One region of the Streptosporangium sp. NPDC006013 genome, then DNA from elsewhere that is predicted to be linked to it. Evidence: riboswitches for the same ligand, from Rfam matches in the RefSeq annotation. Region 1 holds a riboswitch; the other holds the start of a gene.
The links. A riboswitch is a leader RNA that binds a small molecule or an ion and turns the genes downstream of it on or off. The one in region 1 is predicted to bind glycine.

Region 1 (7,628 bases):
GAGCGCGGCGAGCTCACGCGCTCCCCGCTGCCGGTACTCGACGGGCCCGGATGCCCAGTACCTCGTCAACGGCACGTAGTGCCCGTCCGACAGGTCCGACCACCGGTCGAGCATCGACTCGTAGACCTGTCCGGCGTCGAGGGTGAGACGCCTGACCTCCTCGCCCCGGTTCGCGGTGAGATAGGGCAGGAGCCTCTTGGCCGGCACGCCCTCGGCGACCTTCTCGGCCGCCTCGGCGGGCAGCCGCCGGATCACGACCTCGTCCTGCTGGTCCGCGTAGGGCACCGAGGCCGCGATCAGCGGGATCTCGTTGGGATCGTCCCTGGCCGCCTTCGCCGTGAGGTAACGTCCCTCGACCATCGCCCCCGCCAACCCGGCCAGCCGGGCCTCGGCATCCGGGTCGACGGCCGCGAGCACGAACGGGAACTCCTGGTAGAGCGGCACGCCCGCCTGGCCGGGCTTCAATCCGTTCCAGAAGTATCCGTCACCGTTGCCCAGACCGGTCCGCGTGGACCAGTAGCCGCGGTCGGGGAGCATCCGCTCGGAGGGGAAGGGGCTGGTCCTCGCCGGGTCCTGCGACCAGCCGAGCGAGGTCGCCAACCGGACCCGCCGGCCGCCGGGCAGTTCCTCCTCGGCCGCCTCGACGTACTCGCCCCCGTCCATGACCTCTGTGAAGTCGAGCGTGACGGGGCGGCGGGTGACGTACTCGTACCGGGGCTGCAGGAACGGGATCCGGGTGAGGCCCCGGTCGGTGACCCGGGTGCGCTCCACGCGCAGCATCGTGCGGTCGCCCTCGTGCAGCAGGTCCGTCACGTCGACCCGGACGCTTGCCTTGTGCACGACATGACCGATCATGCCGATCGGGGCGGCGACCTCGACGCCGTTGATCCGCTTGATCTGCTCGTACTGGTCGAAGGTGATCCCCCCGAAGATGCCCGACAGGTAGTTGGCGCGGACCAGCCCCTGCGACCGCTCGATGGCGGTGGCCGAGTTCTCCGGGCGGACCAGGATGTCGTACTGCGCCCGGAAGTTCTCCCCGACGGTGCCGATGATCTCCAGGCGCTGGGTCTCCGCGGTGCCGGTCAGCACGGTGAAGCCCGTCGCCGCGATCACGATGCCGAGCAGCAGCACCAGCGCCCGGCCGATCCGGTGCCGCAGCTGGGACAGCACTAGGCGGATCATCCGAGGCGCCCGATCCGGTCGAGCACGCCCTCGGTGGGCGTCACCCGATCATCGCCGACGATCCTGCCGTCCCGCATCCGGACCACCCGGTCACAGGCCGCCGCCACCTCGGGATTGTGCGTGGCGACCAGCATGGTCATGCCGTACTCCTCCCGGACCGACAGCAGCAGGTCGACGATCTCCTGGCCGGTGACGCTGTCGAGGTTGCCGGTGGGCTCGTCCGCCAGGAGCAGGGGCGGGTGGGCGATCAGCGCCCGGGCGATCGCCACCCGCTGCAACTGCCCGCCGGAGAGCTCGCCGGGCAGCGCCCGCTCCCGGTCGGCCAGCCCGACCGCGGCGAGCAGCTCCCTGGCGCGGGCCCGGCGGTCGAAGCCCACCCTGCGCGGCAGCACGGGGGCGAGCACGTTGTCCAGCAGGCTCAGCGCCGGGAGCAGGTGGAAGCGCTGGAAGACGAAGCCCACCGCGCGCCGGTGCCGGTCGAGACCCCGGCGCCCGAGATCGTCGACGCGCTTCCCTCCGACGTGGATCTCGCCCCCGTCGGGGAGATCCATCGCACCGACGAGATGGAGGAGCGTGGACTTGCCCGCTCCCGAGGGCCCGGTGAACGCGACCGCCTGACCGGCCTCGACCTCCAGGCCGACCTCGTCGAGTGCCCTGGTGGAGCCATGGACGCGGCTGACGCCTCGCAGGCTGACTTCAACGCTCATGGCCGATACATTGTCACAATGTACGAGGGTCCGTGAAGCTCCTATCTTGTGACAATGTAGGAATCATGCCACTTAGCCATGCCGTGCTCACCCTGCTGGCCGACGGGCCCAGCCACGGCTACGAACTCAAGGCCCGGTTCGAGGCGGCGGTCGGCCCCCAGTGGGGCGGCCTCAACATCGGGCACCTGTACCAGATCCTGGACCGGCTGGTCAGGGACGGCCACGTGACCCGCAGCCACGTGACCCAGAGCGACCGCCCGGACAAGACGCTGTACCGGCTGACCGAGAGCGGCGCCGGTGAGCTGCGGGATTGGGCGGGCGCTCCCTGGGTCCGCTCGTCGGGGTTCCGGGACGAACTGTTCCTCAAGCTGCTCGCGGCCACCCGGCTGGGCACGGACGCACTCGGCTCGTTCGTGTCCGCTCAGCGCCAGGCCTACCTCTCGGACCTGGCGGCGCTGACACGCCTGCGCCGCGAACAGGACGACCCTCTGGTGTCCCTGCTCATCGACGCGGCCATCGCGCACACCAGAGCCGACCTGCAGATCGTCGACGGCGCCGAGGAGCGCCTGGCGGCGATGGCCACCGCCGGCGCGGACGTGCACGCCGTAAGGCCCGAGGGCGATGGTCTCCGGGCACTGGGCGAGGGGGCCTGATCCCGGCCGGCAGGCGCGAGGGGATTTCGCTCGGCCGGTGCGGGCGGTTAGGCTGGCCTGCGACACCGATGAACCCCGCGCGGGAGAGTGTCCTGACATCCAGGCCAGGACCCCTGAAGGAGCAAGCCCTCCCCGCGAACCTCTCAAGGCAAAGGACCGTGCGGGTAGGTGCCTCTGGAAAGCAGGTCCCACGACCTCGCCGAAGGTGAAAGTCCGGCAAAACCCGGATGAAACTCTCAGGCACCAATGACAGAGGGGGAGGATGATCTCATCTGTCCCTTGTCTGAGGTGCGAACATGTCCCGACCTACGCCGCTGCGCGGCGTGCACGAGTCCCTCGGCGCGACGCTGACCGACTTCGCGGGCTGGCTGATGCCGCTCCGCTACGGCAGCGAGTCCGCCGAGCACAACGCGGTCCGCCAGGCGGCCGGCCTGTTCGACCTCTCCCACATGGGTGAGATCTTCGTGACCGGCCCGCAGGCCGCCGAGGCCCTCGACTACGCGCTGGTCGGCCACCTCTCCGCGCTGGCGCCCGGCCGCGCCCGCTACACGATGATCGTCGACGCCGGGGGCGGTGTGCTGGACGACCTGATCGTCTACCGGCTGGCCCCCGAAGAGTTCATGGTCGTCGCCAACGCCTCCAACTACCCCCGGGTGGCCGCCGAGCTGACCGAGCGCGCCAAGGACTTCGACGCCGCGGTGCGGGACCGCTCCGAGGAGTACGCGCTGGTCGCCGTCCAGGGGCCGCGCTCGGTGGAGATCCTGAGCACTCTCACCGACGCCGACCTGGACGGGCTCGGGTACTACGCGGGCCTGCCCGCCGTGGTGGCCGGACACGAGGTCCTCGTCGCCCGCACCGGATACACCGGCGAGGACGGCTTCGAGCTGTTCGTCGCGGCCTCGGCGGCGGAACCCCTCTGGACCGCCCTCACCGAGGCGGGCGCGCCGCACGGGCTGGTCCCCGCCGGCCTGTCCGCGCGCGACACCCTCCGCCTGGAGGCGGGCATGCCGCTCTACGGCAACGAACTCTCCGCGGACCTCACTCCGTTCGACGCCGGGCTCGGCCGTGTGGTGAGGTTTGACAAGCCGGGCGACTTCGTCGGCCGGGCCGCCCTCGAACCGCTCAGGGACGTCCCACCGGCCCGTCGTCTGGTCGGCCTGGTCGCGAGCGGCCGCAGGGTGCCCCGGCACGGGTATCCGGTGGTGGTCGCCGATGACGGCACGGTCGCCGGGGAGGTCACCAGCGGGGCGCCCTCCCAGACACTGGGCAGGCCCATCGCCATGGCCTACGTGGACAGCGGCCTGTCGTCGGGGCTGGCCGTCGACATCCGGGGCAGCCGCGAGCCGGTCGAGGTCGTCGAACTGCCTTTCTACAGGAGGAAAAAATGAGCAGCATTCCCGAGGACCTGCGCTACACCAAGGAACACGAGTGGATCGGCGGCGTCGACGACGGCCTGACCCTCACCGTGGGCATCACCGCCTACGCCGCCGAGGCGCTGGGCGACGTGGTCTACGTGCAGGTACCCGAGGTCGGCGCGTCGATCGCCACCGGTGACGCCGTCGGCGAGGTCGAGTCGACCAAGTCGGTGAGTGACATCTTCGCGCCGGTCACCGGCGAGGTCATGGAGGTCAACCAGGCGGTCGTGGACGACCCCTCGCTGGTCAACAGCGACTCCTACGGCGACGGCTGGCTGTTCCGGGTACGTCTTGAGGGCTCCGCCGACGACCTGCTGTCGCCGGAGGAGTACACCGCGCTCACCTCGGGTGAGTCATAAGTTCGACGCCTCGCGTCACGGTCACGCGCGTCCCCGGGCGCGCGTGACCGTCCACGCTGGAAGGATTCAGATGACGATCAGTGTCTTCGATCTCTTCAAGATCGGAATCGGCCCGTCCAGCTCGCACACCGGCGGCCCGATGGCCGCCGCCCACAGGTTCGCCCGGGGCCTGCACCGGGACGGGCTGCTGGAGAAGACCGCGCGGGTGAGCGCCATCCTGTACGGCTCGCTCGGGCTGACCGGCAAGGGCCACGGCAGCGACAAGGCGGTGCTGCTCGGCCTGTCGGGCGAGAAACCCGAGCTGGTCGACGTCGACACGGTCGACGAGCGACTGGCCGCCATGCGCGCCTCGGGCACCGTCCGCCTGTACGGCTCCCACGAGATCCCCTTCGTCATCGGCGAGGACCTCGTCTTCGAACGCAAGATCTCGCTCCCCCACCACCCCAACGGCATGCGCTTCACCGCCCTGTCGGAGTCCGGCGAGACGCTGCGCGAGAAGGTCTACTACTCGGTGGGCGGCGGCTTCGTCGTCGACGAGAACGCCACCGGCGCCGACCGGATCAAACCCGACGACACGGTCCTGCCGTACCCCTTCACCACGGCCGCGGAGCTGCTCGCCCAGTGCGCGGAGACCGGGCTGTCGATCTCCGGGCTGATGCTGGAGAACGAACGGGCGTTCGGCCGCACCGAGGCCGAGATCCGCGCCCAGTTGCTCGTCCTGTGGCAGGTCATGAGCGAGTGCGTGCGACGGGGCATCGGCAAGGAGGGCGTGCTGCCCGGCGGCCTGAAGGTCCGCCGCCGCGCCCACCAGCTCCACCGGCAGCTGCGGAGCGAGCCGGGAGAGAAGGACTCGCTGCAGACGATGGACTGGGTCTCGCTGTTCGCCCTCGCGGTCAACGAGGAGAACGCCGCCGGCGGCCGGATCGTCACCGCGCCCACCAACGGCGCCGCGGGCATCATCCCCGCCGTGCTCACCTACTACGACCGCTTCGTCCGCGAATCCGATGACGAGGGGGTGATCCGCTTCCTGCTGACCGCGGGGGCGATCGGCGTGCTGTTCAAGGAGAACGCCTCCATCTCCGGGGCCGAGGTGGGCTGCCAGGGTGAGGTCGGCTCCGCCTGCTCGATGGCCGCCGCCGGGCTCACCGAGGTGATGGGCGGCACCCCCGAGCAGGTCGAGAACGCCGCCGAGATCGGCATCGAGCACAACCTGGGGCTGACCTGCGACCCGATCGGCGGCCTGGTGCAGATCCCGTGCATCGAGCGCAACGCCGTCGCCTCGATCAAGGCCATCGCCGCGGCCAGGATCGCGCTGCGCGGCGACGGCCGCCACTTCGTCTCGCTGGACAAGGCCATCAAGACGATGCGCGACACCGGCCGCGACATGCTCGACAAGTACAAGGAGACCAGCCGCGGCGGGCTCGCGGTGAACGTCATCGAGTGCTGAACGCCTCCCCGGATACGCGCTTCAGATGAGGAACGCCGCATAGAACTCGATCACCACCAAATTTCGCATCACATATGGGCCCCTCCCATCCCGCGCCTATGCTGGGTGGCCATGTCCGCGGGACTCGGGAGGTCGTGGTGGTAACGGGAACGCACCCGGCGGACCGTGCCTCGCGGGTGCTCCGTTTCTTCGGGGCACACTGGCTCTTCATCACCGCCCTGCTGGCCGGCGGCTGCCTGCGCGCCCTGGCCGTGCTCGGCTACCGGCCCGCCCTGTGGTTCTGGGCCGACTCCTTCGTCTACCTGAACGCCGGGCTCGACCCTCGCCCCCTGGAGTCCCGTCCTGCGGGCTACTCGCTGTTCCTGTGGATCCTCAAGCCGCTGGCCAGCGTCCAGGCCGTGGTCGTCGTCCAGCACCTGCTCGGGCTGGCCGTGGCGCTCTGCGTCTACCTGCTGCTGCGCAGGCTGGGCCGCCTGCCGGGATGGGGCGCGACGCTCGCCGCGCTGCCGGTGCTGCTGGACGCCCACCAGGTCCAGCTCGAACACCTCGTCATGGCGGACCTGCTCTTCCAGTTCCTGGCGGTGCTGGCGGTCACCCTGCTGCTGTGGCGGCAACGCCCGGCCGCCTGGGTCGCGGCGCTGGCCGGCCTGCTGCTGGCCGCCGCGACGGTCACCCGGACCATCGGGCTGCCGCTGATCGCCGTGGCGCTGGTCTGCCTGGTGATCCGCCGGGCCGGGTGGCGGGCGGTCGTCTCCGCGACCCTGACCGCCGCCATCGGCCTGGGCTCGTACGCCGCCTGGTTCGAATCCGAGCACGGCAGCTACGCGCTGACCCGGGGCAGCACCTTCCTGTGGGCACGGACGATGACCTTCGCCGACTGCGCCAGGATCCAGCCGACCGGCCCCGAGACGGCCCTGTGCCCCGTCGAACCGGTGGGACAGCGCGCGGCGCCGCCGGTCTACATCTGGGACGGCGCCTCACCGCTGAACAAGGTCAAGGGCAGCTGGGCCGAGCGCGACGCGCTCGCCGGCGCCTTCGCCACCCAGGCCATCAAGGCCCAGCCGCTGGACTTCCTGCGGGCGGGCCTCGACGACGCGGTCCACATCTTCGACTGGACCCGGCGCGTCTACCCGACCCCCGGACCGCAGAGCGCCTACATATTCCCCGACACGCTGCGCCCCTTCCCCACCGGGGCCGCCTCGCAGGGGAAGACCGCCGAGCAACTGACCGTGGCCTACCAGGGCGCCTCGGGAGCGCCGACGATGGCCGAGCCGTACGCGGGCTGGTTGCGCGGCTACCAGGAGTACGGCTTCGTGCGCGGCCCGTTCCTCGCGGTGATCTGCCTGATCGGCCTGGTCGGCGTGCTGATGCGGCTGCGGCGGCTCGGCGGCGCGGTGCTGCTGCCCTGGGCCGCGGGGACCATGCTGCTGATCCTGCCGCCCTTCATCGCGGCCTTCGACCACCGCTACGTGGTGCCCGCGCTCCCGCTGCTCTGCCTGGCCGCCGGGCTGGCCTTCGGCGTCCGGCACCAGGAGAGTGCCTCCGAGGAACCGGCGGAGCAGGAACCGGACTTCGAACCGGACTCCGAACCGGACTACGGCAGGGCCGTCGAGCGGCCGGTGTACGCGAGCCCCGTCGCGGAGCCGGCGTACGACAGGTCAGCGGCGGCGGACGTGCAGACGAACCATCGCGCCGAGTTCTACCTCCCCGAGAGCCCGTCTGACCTTCCCCACCGCGTCCTTGTTCAGCCGCGCCACGAGCCTGCCGACATCGGTCCCCGGCGCGCAGCCCACACTGATTCGCAACCGCTCGTGCCTTACGTACCTGACCCGAATCCGGACGAGCCCTTCGACTTCTTTAAGGGC
Region 2 (7,628 bases), on a different contig from region 1:
GGCGCTGGCCCTGACCAAGCCCCCGAGGGGCCGGGCCGCGATCGCGATCAGGGAGCAGACCGACCAGCTGGCCGACGCGGGGCTGACCGACGCGGCCGGAGCGGTGCGGGCACTGAGGGCCTACGTCTTCGGCGCGGTGGCGGTGGAGGTGCAGCAGTCGGGCTGGGCCGAGCCCTCCGGCGACGAGAACGAGCCATGGCGCCCCCCTTCACAGGGAGGCGGCAGCCCCGGGGCGGACGCCGATTTCGAGTACGGGCTGGACGCACTCCTGGCCGGCCTGGGCACGCGGTAACCGGTAGGACGCGGAGGCCCACATCGATGCACGTCAGGAAGTTGTAACCGATCGTTTACCTGACTCGCGGCGTGTCGCGCTTGGCCGAATATCCTTATATGAGGCATGCTGTGTTATAGGTCACATCCCCTGATAAAGCCCTGACGGACTGGCCCTCTAGCAGTTCGTAAACAGTCCTAACGGGCTATGTCGCCGAGGTGCGATCGATCGCACACTTGATCTGCTTGATGTGCGAGCCTCGCTCTATCAGGGCTCGCATGGCCATATGTCAACATTCAGATGCTCGTCCCCCGTCATGCGTGGGAACGGAGACCCATCGGTGACGGTGCCCGCCGGATGTCCGATGCCCATCCCGTACCCGGCGTGACCCGGGCGAGCCGACACGAGAGATCCGGAGGCACGCCGATGTGCCCGCACGAGCCGTCCTGTCCGCCCGCTGAGGCGCTGGACCGCGAAGCCGCCCGCACCATGGCGGCCCACCCCGAGCAGGGCTGGAGCCTGCTCTGCAACGGTGTGGTGCTGTTCGAAGACACCGGCGAGCTCCTCCCCGACGGCGCCGTCATCGAGCCACACCGGCCACTGGCCGGCGTCGCCTGACGACACTCACACGGGCTCACACGGGCCCGGCCGCATCCTCGCGTCGAGCCATTCGGCGACCACCTCGCCCACCCTGGCGGGGTCCTTCCCGAGGTCGTGGCCCTGTCCCGGCAGCACGACCAGGCGCGCGGCATCCGCCGCTTCGGGCACGCCGAACGGATCGCGGTCTCCGTTCACCACCAGCACATCCACACCCGCCGCGCGCAGCTCCCCGGCGCGTGACCGCTCCGGCTTGCCCGGCGGGTGCAGCGGGAAGGCCAGCGCGACGACCACGCGGGCCCCGACCCGCCGGGCCGTACGGCAGGCGACCCTGGCCCCGTTGCTCCTCCCGCCCTGCGCGAGCGGCAGCCCCGGGTAGCGCTCGCGCAGGACGGCCACCAGCGTCTCCCACGCCTCGTCCTGTCTGGCCGCCGAGCCCGGCGCGCGGGCACCGCGCATCCGGAACGGCTGGAGCACCCGCGCGACGGTCCCGCCGGCCGCCGTCACGGCGTCCCGCACCGCCAGCAGGTCGGGGGCGTCCACTCCCCCGGCCGAGCCGTGGGTGAGCACCAGCAGGAAGCGCGGGGAGGCCACCTCGTCGATCTCCACCAGGGCCGGGCCGTGCGGAGTCGCGATCTCCAGGGGCGGGACGGTACCCGGGCGGGACATGGGCTCGGAGACGGACACGGATCTCGTCCTAACGACTGATGCCTGACGGCAGGGCGAAGGAGAACAATCGAAGGGTGCAGGACTACCAAGATATCCGCCAGGACATGCGGGCCACTCTCGAGGCCCGCCGTGATCTCGGGCCGGAGTACGAGACCGCCCTCATCGAGTCGTTCGTGTCCCGCCTGGACGCGACCATCACCCAGCGGGTGCGGGCCGAGATGCACGCCACCGGGATAGGCGGGACACCGCCGCGCAAGGCCGGGAACTCCTCGATCCCGATCGCGCTCGCCTCGATGGGCATGGGCATCCCGCTGACCGCCATCGCGGCGTCCGAGGCGGGCAGCGCCGGGTTGCTGCTGGCCTGGGGCGGCATCATCGCGATCAACGTCGCCCACGCCCTGAGCCGCCGGCGGGAGCGCGACTGACCGTTCCGGGCCCCGGAAGGAGCGGCGCGGGTTCCCTGAGCGACCAGCGTCCCGCCGGGTGCGCTCCGGTCACACCGGACACCGCCCCCGAAGCCCTGGCATGGACGTCCCAGGGGTTCAGACGTCGCGGCCCCGGCGGAGGCGGACCTCACCGGCGAGGTCGGCGTCGGCGCTGTCGAGGCCGTAGCGCCAAACGCGCTCGGCGTCCTCGCCGCGTCCTCTGAGCGGGAGCGTGCGGGCCAGGAGCTCGATGGCCAGCGCGCCGGTCTCGACGTCGCCGCCCTCCTCGATCGCACCGGAGAACTCGGCGCAGGCCAGCTCCAGGTGGGCGATGCCGAGCATCACCCGCAGCCTCGGCACCTCGGCCGCGTCCGGCACCGAGAGCGCCTCCAGCAGCACCTGGGCGGCCTCCCCCGGCTCACCCTCCTCGATGAGCGCCTCCGCCAGCCGCTGAGCGGCCCGAGGGGCGATCTCCGGGTCGCCGGTGGCCAGCGCGTCACGCAGCGACCGTTCGGCCTCCGCCGCGTCCGTGGCGAGCCTGGCGAGGGCCATGTGCGCCGACGGGACGTAGGCGGGGTGGCCGGCGCCCAGCGCGGCCTGCCAGGCGGCGCGGGCCTGGTCGGCCATCCCCGCCCTTTCGAAGCTCCCCGCGAGCAGGCAGGCGGCCTGGGCGGCGAACTCCGGGTGCCCTGTCGCCAGTGCGGTGCGCGCGGCCGCGCGGGAGCCCGGCACGTCTCCGCGCTCCTGGAGCACCACGGCGAGGCCCACCGCCGCCTGTGCCCGATCGGGCTCGTCGGGGTCGGCGGCCAGCTCCGCGAAGATCACGGCGGCGCCGTCGAGGTCGCCGGACTCGGCCAGTCTTCGCGCGGTGTCCAAGGGACGGGTGTCCACCTCAGGCATGCAGGGTCCTTCCCGGATACGGAGACGCCCCGAGCCTAACGACTCGGGGCGCCGTCCGTCCTCCCGCATTCCCTACGGATACGTGGTTCTCGCGAGACGCGGGCCGCGGTGCGGATCAGTCTTCGTACGCCTCCAGGGGAGGGCAGGAGCACACCAGGTTGCGGTCGCCGTAGGCCTGGTCGATGCGGCGGACCGGCGACCAGTACTTGCCCTCGCGCAGCGAGGGCAGCGGGTAGGCCGCCTCGGTGCGGGTGTAGGGGTGCTCCCACTCGTCGGCGACGAGGCTGCCGGCCGTGTGCGGGGCGTTGCGCAGCGGGTTGTCGACCCTGTCGTAGGCGCCGGAGGCGACCTTCTCGATCTCACCGCGAATCGCGATCATCGCCTCGCAGAACCGGTCGAGCTCGGCCAGGTCCTCGCTCTCGGTCGGCTCGATCATCAGCGTGCCGGCCACCGGGAAGGACATGGTCGGCGCGTGGAACCCGTAGTCGACGAGGCGCTTGGCCACGTCGTCGACCGTCACCCCGGTCTCCTTGGTGATCTGGCGCAGATCGATGATGCACTCGTGGGCGACGAGGCCGCCGCGGCCGGTGTAGAGAACCGGGTAGTGGGGACCGAGCCTGCGGGCCAGATAGTTGGCCGACAGGATGGCCTGCTCGGTGGCCGCCTTCAGCCCGTCGGCACCCATCATCCGGATGTAGGCCCAGGAGATGGGCAGGATGCCCGCGGAGCCGTACGGGGCGGCCGAGACCGGGCCGACCGCCGAGCCGCCGCGCAGCGGGTGACCGGGCAGGTAGTCGGCCAGGTGGGCGCGGACCGCGACCGGGCCGACACCGGGGCCGCCGCCGCCGTGCGGGATGCAGAAGGTCTTGTGCAGGTTGAGGTGGGAGACGTCCGCCCCGAACTCGCCCGGCCTGGCCAGGCCGACGAGTGCGTTGAGGTTGGCGCCGTCGACGTAGACCTGCCCGCCGGCCTCGTGCACCAGCTCGCAGACATCGACGATCGTCTCCTCGTACACGCCGTGCGTGGACGGGTAGGTCACCATGATCGCGGCAAGCCGGTCGCGGTGCTTTTCGATCTTCGCGACGAGGTCGTCGAGGTCCACGTTGCCGTTGTCGTCGCAGGCGACCACGGCGACGCGCATGCCGGCCATCACCGCGCTGGCGGCGTTGGTACCGTGCGCGGACGAGGGGATCAGGCAGACGTCACGATCCGACTCGCCACGCGCCGTGTGGTAGGCGCGGATCGCCAGGAGGCCGGCGAACTCGCCCTGGGAGCCGGCGTTCGGCTGGATCGACACGGCGTCATAACCGGTGACCTCGGCCAGCCAGCGCTCCAGCTCCCCGATCAGCTCGGCGTAGCCCGCCGCCTGGTCCTCCGGCGCGTACGGGTGCAGCCCGGCGAACTCCGGCCAGGTGATCGGCTCCATCTCGGTGGTCGCGTTGAGCTTCATGGTGCAGGAGCCCAGCGGGATCATCGACCGGTCCAGCGCGACGTCCTTGTCCTGGAGCCTGCGCAGGTAGCGCAGCATGGCCGTCTCGGAGCGGTGGCTGTGGAAGACCGGGTGGGTGAGGTAGTCGCCGACCCGCGCCAGCGCGCCGGGCAGCGCGTCGTGCGCGGCGGCGTCCAGGTCGGCCAGCACGGTGCCGCTGACCTCGAAGGCGGCCAGGACCTGCTCCAGATGGAGAACCTCGGTCCTCTCGTCGCAGGTGACGCCCACGTGGTCGGCGTCGACCAGGCGCAGGTTGACGCCGTTCTCCCGGGCCGCGGCGACGACTCCGGCGGCACGCCCGGGCACGCGGGCGAGCACGGTGTCGAAGAAGGTGTCGTGGACCACCTCGACGCCGCCCTGGCGCAGCCCCTCGGCGAGCACGACGGCGTGCCGGTGGATGCGGCGGCCGATCCTGCGCAGGCCCTCGGGGCCGTGGTAGACGGCGTACATGCCGGCGATCACGGCGAGCAGCACCTGCGCGGTGCAGATGTTGCTGGTGGCCTTCTCCCGGCGGATGTGCTGCTCGCGGGTCTGGAGTGCGAGCCGGTAGGCGGGGCGTCCCTCGACATCCTGGGAGACGCCGACCAGGCGGCCGGGCAGCTGGCGCTGGAGGCCGTCACGGACCGCCATGTAGGCGGCGTGCGGACCGCCGAAGCCGAGGGGGACGCCGAAGCGCTGCGAGGAGCCGACCGCGATGTCGGCGCCGAGCTCGCCCGGCGCGGCCAGGAGGGTGAGGGCGAGCAGGTCGGCGGCGGCGACCACCTGGGCACCGCACGCGTGGGCGGCGTCGGCGATGGCGCGGAAGTCGCGAATCCTGCCGCTGGCGCCGGGGTACTGCACGAGCACGCCGAAGCAGTCGGGGAGCCCTCCGGTGAAGTCGCTCTCGACCAGCTCGATGCCGAGCGGCTCGGCACGGGTGCGCAACACCGCCTTGGTCTGCGGCAGCGCGTCGGCGTCGACCACGAACACCTTCGACGAGGTGCGGCCCGCGCGGCGGGCCAGGGTCATCGCCTCGGCCGCGGCGGTGGCCTCGTCCAGCAGGGAGGCCCCCGCGACGTCGAGGGCGGTCAGGTCGGAGACGACGGTCTGGAAGTTGATCAGGGCCTCCAGCCGGCCCTGGGAGATCTCCGGCTGGTAGGGCGTGTACGCGGTGTACCAGCCCGGGTTCTCCAGGAGGTTGCGGCGGATGACACCCGGGGTGATCGTGTCGTGGTAGCCCAGGCCGATCATCGAGGTGAGCACGGTGTTACGCCCGGCGAGGACCCGCAGCTCGGCGAGGGCCTCGGACTCCCCTGCCGCCGGGGGCAGACCCAGCCGGGCGAAGGAGCGGATCGCCTCGGGCACGGCCACCGCGACCAGGTCGGCGACGGAGGCGAATCCGACCGCCTCCAGCATGCGGGTCTGGGCGGCGTCGTCGGGCCCGATGTGACGGGTCGCGAACGGCGGAGGGGCGAGTTCGCTGAGCGATGACAGATCGGTCATGAGAAGCCTCTCGGGCGGGGTGGAGACCGGTGCTGGGCGCGGGCATATGCCGGTTCTCCCCCTCTGTCATCACGACTGTCATCACGACGTGGTCGCTACCTGAGAGCTTCACCTGCCCTTGCCGGGAGGCTTGCACCGTCGGTGAGACGCACCTGGCGGGCGCGTCTGCTTTCCAGAGTTGCCTCGTCCGTGCGGTACAGGGTGCCTGAGAGATTCCGGGGAGGTTGCTCCTTCGGCGCCCCGATCGCGGTCGGGGTCTCTCCCGCACAGGGTCAACGGCGAATCCGAGTTTACCCGGTTCGTCGTGCTCTGCGACGACGGGCCAACTCATCGGCCTGATGATCGCCTAAAGGGCCTCCGCCCGACTCCGCGCGTTCGCCGGGAAGATCCGCGAGAGAGCCCTCCACCTCCTGCCACACCCGTCCCAGCGCGATACCGAAGACTCCCTGGCCCCCCTGGAGCAGGTCGATGACCTCGTCCGGCGAGGTGCACTCGTAGACGCTCACCCCGTCGCTCATCAGAGTGATCTGGGCCAGGTCGTTGACGCCCCGCTCCCGCAGGTGCTGCACGGCGATGCGGATCTGCTGGAGGGAGACACCGGTGTCGAGAAGGCGCTTGACAACCTTGAGGACCAGAATGTCACGGAAGCCGTACAGCCTCTGGGAGCCGGAGCCGTGGGCGGCTCTCACGGTGGGCTCGACCAGGCCGGTGCGTGCCCAGTAGTCGAGTTGCCGGTAGGTGATTCCTGCCGCCGAACAGGCCGTCGGCCCCCTGTAGCCGATGTCGGCGGGCACTTTCACCGGTTGCCCGTCGAACAGCAGACCCTCTTCACCCGCGCGCTGACGTGCCGACTGGCGCCGTTCCGGGTCATCCTGGTCGGCGTTTCTACCCTCGCCGCTGCTGACCGCCACGCGGACCTCCGGCTTTCTCTCATCCCACGGCCTGATCTGGGGGTTTACGCACGACCGCAGGTTTCACTTGCACCGTAGGACTGGGGCCAAGTCCAGTCAACGACCCCACCCGGCGCGTCGTGAAGCGTAAATGCACCGAAATTCCTACCCCGCGCGGCCGAAGTCCTCGGGCGTGATCGTGTCAAGGAACTCCCTGAACTTCTCCACCTCGTCCTCCTGGTCGTCAGGGATGATCACCCCTGCCTCCCGTACCACATCCTCACTCGCGAAGATACGTGCACCGGTGCGAAGTGCCAAGGCGATCGAGTCGGAAGGGCGCGCGCTCACCTCGACCCCGTTGGAGAACACGAGATCCGCGAAGAAGATACCGTCGCGTAAGGCGACGATGTTGACAGTGTTCAACCTGACTCCGAGCCCTTCGAGCACGTCCCGGAACAGGTCATGGGTAAGTGGCCGGGGTGGTGGTTCCTCGGCCTGGGCCATGGCGATCGCCGTGGCTTCCGTCATGCCGATCCAGATAGGTAGGTAACGCTCCCCATGCGTCTCTTTCAGCAGGACGATCGGCTGGTTGGAGGGCATTTCAACTCGAACGCCCACGACCTCCATCTGCAACACGGGCTGCTCCGTCTTCGCTGGATTCCGACCGGTTTGTTCAACGTAACACTCGTGGGGGTACGAGTGCCTGGTCAGGCTCTCACCGGCCCAGTGCCCCACGGACTCCGGAACGCAGCAACGAGGCGTGCAATTCCAGCAGGAGACCGGAGATCTCCCTCGCCGTCTCGTCCGCCTGGTCGATCGCGCCGGGGCCGCGACGGCGCAGCAGCGGGGCGACGGCCTGTTCCACCAGCCCCGCCTCGCGTTCCGCGGCGGCCTTGACCGCCCGC

Region 2: it holds a riboswitch for glycine, as region 1 does, so the genes downstream of both, gcvP (aminomethyl-transferring glycine dehydrogenase) here and gcvT (glycine cleavage system aminomethyltransferase GcvT) in region 1, are expected to answer to the same signal.

The regions. Positions count from the first base shown of each region.
Region 1 is NZ_JBEXUE010000153.1:11,219-18,846, reverse strand. Features, by position in the region: partial or broken gene ABZ260_RS23205 (FtsX-like permease family protein) at 1-1,182, opposite strand, end outside; gene ABZ260_RS23200 (ABC transporter ATP-binding protein) at 1,179-1,889, opposite strand; gene ABZ260_RS23195 (PadR family transcriptional regulator) at 1,955-2,542, shown strand; glycine riboswitch at 2,613-2,711, shown strand; glycine riboswitch at 2,714-2,798, shown strand; gene gcvT (glycine cleavage system aminomethyltransferase GcvT) at 2,839-3,930, shown strand; gene gcvH (glycine cleavage system protein GcvH) at 3,927-4,316, shown strand; gene ABZ260_RS23180 (L-serine ammonia-lyase) at 4,387-5,763, shown strand; gene ABZ260_RS23175 (hypothetical protein) at 5,901-7,628, shown strand, end outside.
Region 2 is NZ_JBEXUE010000075.1:20,494-28,121, reverse strand. Features, by position in the region: gene ABZ260_RS14545 (TetR/AcrR family transcriptional regulator C-terminal domain-containing protein) at 1-292, shown strand, start outside; gene ABZ260_RS14540 (DUF5999 family protein) at 698-889, shown strand; gene ABZ260_RS14535 (alpha/beta family hydrolase) at 896-1,537, opposite strand; gene ABZ260_RS14530 (hypothetical protein) at 1,612-1,962, shown strand; gene ABZ260_RS14525 (hypothetical protein) at 2,080-2,862, opposite strand; gene gcvP (aminomethyl-transferring glycine dehydrogenase) at 2,978-5,833, opposite strand; glycine riboswitch at 6,016-6,108, opposite strand; gene ABZ260_RS14515 (MerR family transcriptional regulator) at 6,124-6,744, opposite strand; gene ABZ260_RS14510 (bifunctional nuclease family protein) at 6,889-7,359, opposite strand; gene ABZ260_RS14505 (MerR family transcriptional regulator) at 7,439-7,628, opposite strand, start outside.